DNA from 2 places in the Streptomyces sp. NPDC058001 genome. Region 1 is predicted to be linked to the other one. Evidence: riboswitches for the same ligand, from Rfam matches in the RefSeq annotation. Region 1 holds a riboswitch; the other holds the start of a gene.

Region 1 (4,576 bases):
CCGAGGGCGCCTGGGTCGCAATGGCGCTCACCGCGCTCGCGGTGCTCGTCTGGCGGATGACGGAACCGCCCGACGGCTATCTGAAGGACGTCACGGCAGGCGTCTTCGCGGCGTTCTACGTGCCGTTCCTCGCGACCTTCGTGTCGATGATGCTCACCGCCCAGGACGGGCCCCAGCGGGTGCTGACCTTCCTGGTCCTGACCGTCGTCAGCGACACCGGCGCCTATGCCATCGGCTGGCGCTTCGGCAAGCACAAGCTCGCCCCGCGCATCAGCCCCGGCAAGACCCGCGAGGGCCTGGTCGGCGCCGTCACCTTCGCGATGGCGGCCGGCGCGGTCTGTATGCACTTCCTCATCGACGACGGCACCTGGTGGCAGGGGCTGCTGCTCGGCCTCGCCGTCGCGGCCAGCGCCACACTCGGCGACCTCGGTGAGTCGATGATCAAGCGGGACCTCGGCATCAAGGACATGGGCACGGTGCTGCCGGGGCACGGCGGGATCATGGACCGCCTCGACTCACTGCTCCCGACGGCGCCCGTGGTGTGGCTGCTGTTGGTGATCTTCGTGGGTTCCGCGTGAGCGCTCCGCGCGGATCGGCGTGAGCGGGCCGCGCGGCATGTCGTGAGCTGATCACGGGTTGCCGAGAGGCGCCTGACCTGCGCATTTCCCGGCCAGATCCCCACCAGATCCCGTCCAGGTTCCGGCCAGTTCCCGTCCGGGGGCTCGTTGTCCACAGGGTGGCGAGCCCCTTCTCGTATCTCTGCGACACTGGTACGACCATGCCTGTACCCGGAGAACTCACTTTCGTCGCGCCCCGCGGAGCCAAGAAGCCGCCGCGGCATCTCGCCGATCTCACGCCTGCCGAGCGCAGGGAAGCCGTCGCCGCGACCGGTGAGAAGCCGTTTCGCGCCAAGCAGCTCTCGCAGCACTACTTCGCGCGGTATGCCCACGATCCCGAGCAGTGGACGGACATCCCCGCGGCGTCGCGCGGCAAGCTCCAGGAAGCGCTGCTGCCGGAGCTGATGTCCGTCGTGCGGCACATCAGCTGCGACGACGACGCCACCCGCAAGACCCTGTGGCGGCTGCACGACGGCACGCTGGTCGAATCCGTCCTGATGCGCTATCCGGACCGGGTCACCATGTGCGTCTCCTCGCAGGCCGGCTGCGGCATGAACTGCCCGTTCTGCGCCACCGGACAGGCCGGGCTGGACCGCAATCTGTCGACCGCCGAGATCGTGCACCAGATCGTCGACGGCATGCGCGCGCTGCGCGACGGCGAGGTGCCCGGCGGCCAGGACCGGCTGTCCAACATCGTCTTCATGGGCATGGGCGAGCCGCTCGCCAACTACAACCGCGTCGTCGGCGCCATCCGCCGACTCACGGACCCCGAGCCCGACGGCCTCGGTATCTCCCAGCGCGGCATCACGGTCTCCACGGTCGGCCTGGTCCCCGCGATGGTCCGGTTCGCCGACGAGGGCTTCAAGTGCCGCCTCGCCGTGTCGCTGCACGCGCCCGACGACGAGCTGCGCGACACCCTCGTCCCCGTCAACACCCGCTGGAAGGTACGCGAAGTCCTCGACGCGGCCTGGGAGTACGGCGAGAGGTCGGGCCGCCGCATCTCCATCGAGTACGCGCTGATCCGCGACATCAACGACCAGGCGTGGCGCGGCGACCGGCTCGGACGGCTCCTCAAGGGCAAGCGGGTGCACGTCAATCTGATCCCGCTGAACCCGACGCCCGGCTCCAAGTGGACGGCGTCCCGCCCGGCGGACGAGAAGGCGTTCATCGAGGCCATCGCCGCGCACGGCGTGCCGGTCACCGTCCGGGACACCCGTGGCCAGGAGATCGACGGCGCCTGCGGTCAACTGGCGGCTTCCGAAAGGTAGACGGTGCCGATGCGTGTCACCGCCCCGGCCCGCTGAACCCGTTGAACCGGTGCCGGACCTCCCGGAGACGTGCCGGTGAACGCTACGGGTACCCTGGGGCCGGTACGTACATCTTCATATTCCGACAGGGGAGCGCCACAGCGCTGAGAGTGCGGCAGCCGGGGAAACCGGTGGGCCGCAGACCCTCTGAACCTCGCCCGGGTCATTCCGGGTAGGAAGTTCGGTCACCACTCCAGCTGTTGCGCCCTGCCCGCGAACCCGAAAGGTCGCGGGCAGGGCCGCGTCTCTTCCTGGTCCACTCCAGGAGGAATTCTTCAGTGAGCACCATCAGGAAGTTCTCGGTCGCCGCCCTGGCGACCGGTCTCGGTATCGGCGCGCTCGCCGCGTGCGGTGGCGGATCCGGTGACAGCGCGTCGGACGGCGGCTCCGGGTCCAAGACGGTGACGCTCGTCAGCCATGACTCCTTCGCCGCGTCGAAGAGCGTGCTGAAGGAGTTCGAGAAGCAGTCCGGCTACCAGGTGAAGGTCCTTGAGGACGGCGACGCGGGACAGGCCGTCAACAAGGCGATCCTCACCAAGGACAACCCGCAGGGCGATGTCTTCTTCGGCGTCGACAACACCCTGCTGTCCCGCGCCCTCGACAACGGTCTCTTCCAGCCGTACGAGGCCCAGGAAGCCGACCGGATCCGGCCGGAGTACCGCGCCGACCAGGCCGGGCACCGGGTGACCCCCATCGACTCCGGCGACATCTGCGTCAACTACGACAAGAAGTACTTCACCGACCACGAACTCGCGCCGCCGCAGTCCCTGGACGACCTCACGAAGCCCGCGTACAAGAACCTCCTCGTCACCGAGAACGCGTCCACCTCCTCGCCCGGTCTCGGCTTCCTGCTCGGTACCGCCGCGCAGTTCGGCGACCAGGGGTGGCAGGACTACTGGAACAAGCTGAAGGGCAACGGCCTCAAGGTCGTCGACGGCTGGGAACAGGCGTACAACGAGGAGTTCTCCGGGTCGGCCGGCGGCAAGAAGGCCGGCGGCGACCGTCCGCTGGTCGTCTCGTACGCGTCGTCGCCGCCCGTCGAGGCCATCTACGCGCAGCCGCAGCCGAAGGAGGCACCCACCGGTGTCGCCACGGGCACCTGCTTCCGACAGGTCGAGTACGCGGGTCTGCTGAGCAACGCCAAGAACCCGGCAGGCGGCAAGGCCCTCCTCGACTTCATGATCGGCAAGGAGTTCCAGGAGGACATGCCGCTCAACATGTTCGTGGACCCGGTGCGCGAAGGCGCACAGCCTCCAGCCGACTTCGCCAAGTACGCGGTGGAGATCAAGGACCCGCACACCATGGCGCCCGACAAGATCGCCGCCAACCGTGACCAGTGGGTCAAGTCGTGGACAGCTCTCGTACTCAAGTGACGTGAACAGCTCCCGTACTGAAGTGAGGGGAAACGCGACCCGGCTCGGTCTGCTCGCCGTGCCGGTCGCGTTCTTCGCGCTGTTCTTCGCCTACCCCGTCACGGCGATCGTGGCCCGTGGTCTCAAGGTCGACGGGGTGTGGCGGCCGGGGCGGATCGGCGAGGTGCTCGCCCAGTCCGACATCCAGCACGTGCTGTGGTTCACGACCTGGCAGGCCCTCGCGTCGACCGGGCTGACCCTGCTGATCGGGCTGCCGGGCGCCTATGTCTTCGCCCGGTTCGCGTTTCCCGGCAAGCAGGTGCTGCGGGCCGTCGTCACCGTGCCGTTCGTGCTGCCCACGGTCGTCGTGGGCACCGCCTTCCTGGCCCTGCTCGGCCGTGGCGGTCTCCTCGACGGGCTGGTCGGGGTGCGCCTCGACACGACGGTGTGGGCGATCCTGCTCGCGCATGTCTTCTTCAACTACGCCGTGGTCGTGCGCACGGTCGGCGGTCTGTGGTCCCAACTCAACCCCCGCCAGGAGGAGGCCGCGCGCGTCCTCGGCGCCTCGCGGTTCACCGCCTGGCGCACGACGACGCTGCCCGCGCTCGCGCCCGCCGTCGCCGCGGCGGCGCTCATGGTGTTCCTGTTCACCTTCACCTCCTTCGGTGTGGTGCAGATCCTCGGCGGGCCCGGCTTCTCCACCCTCGAAGTGGAGATCTACCGGCAGACCTCGCAGATCTTCGACCTGGCCACGGCCGCCGTGCTCACGCTGGTGCAGTTCGCCGCGGTCGGCCTGATCCTCGCCGTGCACGCCTGGACCCTGCGCCGCCGCGAGACCGCGCTGCGGCTCGTCGACGCCGCCACGACCGCCCGCCGCCCGCGCGGCGCCGGACAGTGGGCTCTCCTCGGCGGCGTCCTGCTCACCGTCACGGCGCTGATCCTGGTGCCGCTCGGCGTGCTGATCCAGCGGTCCTTCGACGGGCCCGACGGCTTCGGCCTCACGTACTACCGGGCGCTGACATCGGCCGACGGCGGCATCTTCCTGGTGGCACCCGTGCACGCCATCGGCAACTCCCTCCTGTACGCGCTCGCGGCCACCGCCATCGCTCTCGTCGTCGGAGGACTGGCCGCCGCCGCCCTGACCCGCCGCGCGGGCCGTCTCGTACGGGGCTTCGACGCGCTGTTGATGCTGCCGCTCGGGGTGTCCGCCGTAACCGTCGGCTTCGGGTTCCTCATCACGCTCGACACACCGCCGCTCGATCTGCGGACCTCCTGGATCCTGGTGCCGCTCGCCCAGGCC
Region 2 (4,576 bases), on a different contig from region 1:
GTCGGGTATCTCCTGAGAGTGCTCGACCCCGAGCAGGTGTTCGCCCAGACGCTGCTCACCACGGGGTGGGTCTTCACCGCGGTCACCGCGGTGGCGATCCTCGTCGCGGGGGCCGGGCTGCTGCTCACCGCCCTGCGCAACGACGCCACCTCGCTCCACGCCGATACGCACAGCGAATTCGACGAAAAGGTCGAACTGGCCAGAGAAGCGTGGCACGACGCGCTTCTGGAGCGCGGCATCATGCCGTTCCTCCGTGACGCCCTCGCCGATCCGGCCGCGACCGCCCCCGGGCCGTCACGACCGGCCGGCCGGATGCCGCACCTGGGCTACAACCGTCCGGGCTTCAGCAGCCCGGACGGCGGGTCGAAGTCCGGCTCGCGCCCGAGCTATTCGAGCCCGGACTTCACCAGTCCGGACTTCGGCGGCCCCGACAGCCGGCCGGAGTAGCGCCAGCCGTACGGGCGTCCGCCCCGCGGCACCAGCGAGCGGTGGGGTTCCCCAGGAACCGGGTTCAACAGCCCGGAACTTGGGGGCACCCTCACCTCCGCCTGCCGTCTTTCTCCTCGGCCCGATCAGTCGGCGATCAGTCGGCGATAGGTGGCACTCAGTCGGTGCTCAGTCGGCGAGCGGCAGATACACCCGGTTCCCGCTGGCCGCGAACTCCTTCGACTTCTGCATCATCCCCTCGGCGACCTCCTCAGCCGTCGCCCCCGCGGCGGCCGTACCGCCGAACTGCGCCGTGATGCTTTGGCTGATCTTCATCGAGCAGAACTTCGGGCCGCACATCGAGCAGAAGTGGGCCGTCTTCGCGGGCTCCGCCGGCAGGGTCTCGTCATGGAACGCACGGGCCGTGTCCGGGTCGAGGGCCAGATTGAACTGGTCCTCCCAGCGGAACTCGAAGCGGGCGTCGGACAGCGCGTCGTCCCACTCCTGGGCACCGGGATGCCCCTTGGCGAGGTCCGCCGCGTGCGCGGCGATCTTGTATGTGATGACACCGGTCTTCACGTCGTCGCGGTTGGGCAGGCCCAAGTGCTCCTTCGGCGTGACGTAGCAGAGCATCGCGGTGCCCCACCAGGCGATCATCGCGGCGCCGATACCCGAGGTGATGTGGTCGTACGCGGGCGCGATGTCCGTGGTGAGCGGGCCGAGCGTGTAGAACGGCGCCTCCTCGCAGATCTCCTGCTGGAGGTCGATGTTCTCCTTGATCTTGTGCATCGGGACATGTCCCGGGCCCTCGATCATCGTCTGTACGTTCATCCGCTTGGCGATCGTGTTCAGTTCGCCGAGCGTCCGCAACTCCGCGAACTGTGCGTCGTCGTTGGCGTCGGCGATGGAGCCGGGGCGCAGCCCGTCACCGAGGGAGTACGTCACGTCGTACGCGGCGAGGATCTCGCACAGTTCCTCGAAGTTCTCGTACAGGAACGACTCCTTGTGGTGCGCCAGGCACCACGCCGCCATGATCGAGCCGCCACGCGAGACGATGCCGGTCTTACGGTTCGCGGTGAGCGGCACGAAGGGCAGCCGTACGCCCGCGTGCACCGTCATGTAGTCGACGCCCTGCTCGGCCTGTTCGACGACCGTGTCCTTGTAGATCTCCCAAGTCAGCTCCTCCGCCCTGCCGTCCACCTTCTCCAACGCCTGGTAGAGCGGCACCGTTCCGATCGGGACGGGGGAGTTGCGCAGTACCCACTCGCGGGTGGTGTGGATGTTGCGGCCGGTGGAGAGGTCCATGACGGTGTCGGCGCCCCAGCGGGTCGCCCAGGTCATCTTCTCCACCTCCTCCTCGATCGACGAGGTCACCGCGGAGTTCCCGATGTTGGCGTTGACCTTCACCAAGAACCGCTTCCCGATGATCATCGGTTCGATCTCGGGGTGGTTGACGTTCGCGGGCAGCACGGCACGCCCCGCCGCGATCTCCGCCCGTACGACCTCGGGTTCGACGTGCTCGCGCAGGGCCACGAACTCCATCTCGGGCGTGATCTCGCCCCGCCGTGCGTACGCGAGTTGGGTCACCGGTGCTCCGTCGCGGCCCCGGCGCGGCTGGCGTGGCCGCCCCGGGAACACCGCGTCGAGATTGCGCAGCCCGCCGCGCGGCGAGGTGTGCTTGATCCCGTCGTCCTCGGGCCGGACCGGTCGGCCCGCGTACTCCTCGGTGTCGCCGCGCACGACGATCCAGTTCTCCCGCAGCGGCGGAAGACCGCGCCGTACGTCGGTCTCGGTCGACGGATCGGTGTACGGCCCTGACGTGTCGTACAGCGTGACCGTCCGGCCGTTGGTGAGGTGGACCTGGCGGACGGGCACCCGCAGATCGGGGCGGGTGCCCGTCGCGCCGGTCACATAGCCCTTGTGCCAGCCGATGAGGTTGGCGGTGCCATTGGGGTCAGCGGGACTGTCGACCTTTTCGCCCGGTTCCTCACGATGTGTCTGGTTCGAGGCAGGCGTGCGTGCGTCCTTGATGGTCATGAGACCTACTCCCTACGCCGGCATTACCCGGTAACAGGTTCGGCGGTCGACGCAGCGGATTCCGTAGGCCGACTCGTCGTGCGAGTACGTCCGTTTACGGAGGTCAGCGCCCTCTCAGCCCGGTGCTCCGAGCTCCCGCGTGTGCAAAGGTGCCTCCACGCTAGCGTCATATCGGGCGTGCTGAACAGTGGGCCTCCGCCGTTCTTGCGATGATCGGGCGGTGACGACCTCGCAGCAGCCCCCCGTTTCGCCGTCCGGCCCCGGCCCGCACGGGCACGGCGACGACCACGGCGACGGCAACTCGGGCCCCACAGGCGGCGGCCACGGACACGGGCATGGACACGGGCACGGGCACGGGCACGGGCACGGGCACGGGCACGGGCACGGGCACGGGCATGGTCCGGCCGCCCCGGTCTCGCGGCATCTGCGCAAGGTCATCGCCGCGGTGCTAATCCCCTTCGCGGCGGCGGTCACCGTGGGCCTCGTCGTGCTCTGGCCCGGCGGCGCACCGTCCCACGAGCGCACCGGCGTCGGCTTCGACCGGCAGGCGCAGCAGGCGAAGGTCGTCCGCGTCGACCGCGTGGACTGCGGGTCCGTGAACGCCTCCGGCGACACCCCCAACGGTGACACCTCGACCGCCGAGGGCAACTCGGCCCAGCAGCAGGCGACCGGCCAGTGCGGCAAGGCGACGGTCGAGGTCACCACGGGCAAGGACAAAGGCCGTACGTTCACGGAGATCGTGCAGCCCGACTCACCACGGCAGTTGCGCACCGGCCAGAAGGTCATCGTCGCCTACGCCCCGGACGCGCCAACGGAGTTGCAGTACGCGGTGACCGACGTGGACCGGAAGGTTCCGATGGCTCTGCTCGCCGGGATCTTCGCGATCGCGGTGGTCGTGGTGGGCCGGCTGCGCGGACTGATGGCCCTGGTCGCGCTGGCCGCGAGCTTCATGGTGCTGACCCTCTTCATCCTGCCGGCGATCCTCCAGGGCTCGAATCCGCTGGTCGTCGCGGTGGTCGGGGCGAGCGCCATCATGCTGATCGCGCTGTATCTGTGCCATGGACTCACAGCCCGTACCTCCGTCGCGGTGCTCGGCACGCTGGTGTCGCTGCTGCTGATCGGGCTGCTCGGTTCGCTGTTCATCGGCTGGGCCGCGCTCTCGGGCAACACGGACGACAACACCGGCCTGATCCACGGGCTTTATCCGTCGATCGACATGAGCGGTCTGCTGCTCGCGGGCGTGATCATCGGTTCGCTGGGTGTCCTCGACGATGTGACGGTGACGCAGACATCGGCGGTGTGGGAACTGCACCAGGCGGATCCGACGATGGGGCGGCGCGGGCTGTACCGCGCGGGCATCCGGATCGGCCGCGACCACATCGCGTCCGTCGTGAACACGCTGGTCCTGGCCTACGCGGGCGCCGCGCTGCCGTTGCTGCTGCTGTTCTCGATCGCGCAGAGCAGCGTGGGGACGGTCGCCACCAGTGAGTTGGTGGCCGAGGAGATCGTGCGCACGCTCATCGGCTCCATCGGCCTGGTCGCCTCGGTGCCGGTGACGACGGCGCTGGCCGCGCTCGTGGTGTCGGCGGACCGGCCCGGCGAGGGCGCGGGCGTGGCGGTCGCCGGCGCGGGCGTACCGGGCGGGGGCGTGGGGGCGCAGGGCGGGGGCTCAGAGGCGCTTGGCGGCGCGCTGGGGGCGCGCGTGGACGCGCTGGGGGCGCGGGTTCCGATGCGGGGCGGACGGGGCAAGCGGCGGAAGCGCTGAGCCTTACGGCGTTACGGCACCTTGGGCGCCGGGAGTTGCTCACGCGTTACGGCACCTTGGGCGCCGCCAGGGGCGCCGTCAGGGTGCTGAAGCGTTACGGCACCTTGAGTGCCGTGGGCCCGTGGACTCGACCGTCTCCGTTCATCCGGCGCTCTGCTCCTCGGCCAGGATCCGGTCCAGCGTCTCGTCGAGGAGGGACTCAAATCCGGCCAAAGAGCGCTCCTGCCCCAGGGGCACCAGCTTGTCCGTCCGGTCCAGAAACGCGATCAACGGCGCGACCCCGGCCCGGAACACCGCCTGGTCGCTGCCCACCTGAAGCGTGATGAGGACCTCGCTGAGCAGATCCTG

Evidence for each region. Region 1 has a riboswitch for thiamine pyrophosphate ahead of ACFVT5_RS29715 (thiamine ABC transporter substrate binding subunit). Riboswitches for the same ligand answer to the same signal wherever they lie in the genome.
Region 2: linked by a shared signal. The riboswitch ahead of thiC (phosphomethylpyrimidine synthase ThiC) and the one ahead of ACFVT5_RS29715 (thiamine ABC transporter substrate binding subunit) in region 1 are both predicted to bind thiamine pyrophosphate.

What each region holds. Positions count from the first base shown of each region.
Region 1 covers NZ_JBHVQT010000012.1:266,811-271,386, forward strand. The annotation lists gene ACFVT5_RS29705 (phosphatidate cytidylyltransferase) at 1-578, shown strand, start outside; gene rlmN (23S rRNA (adenine(2503)-C(2))-methyltransferase RlmN) at 779-1,885, shown strand; TPP riboswitch at 2,002-2,121, shown strand; gene ACFVT5_RS29715 (thiamine ABC transporter substrate binding subunit) at 2,203-3,297, shown strand; gene ACFVT5_RS29720 (ABC transporter permease) at 3,320-4,576, shown strand, end outside.
Region 2 covers NZ_JBHVQT010000011.1:74,225-78,800, forward strand. The annotation lists gene ACFVT5_RS26990 (hypothetical protein) at 1-447, shown strand, start outside; gene thiC (phosphomethylpyrimidine synthase ThiC) at 616-2,463, opposite strand; TPP riboswitch at 2,456-2,612, opposite strand; gene ACFVT5_RS27000 (YibE/F family protein) at 2,684-4,228, shown strand; gene ACFVT5_RS27005 (SsgA family sporulation/cell division regulator) at 4,370-4,576, opposite strand, start outside.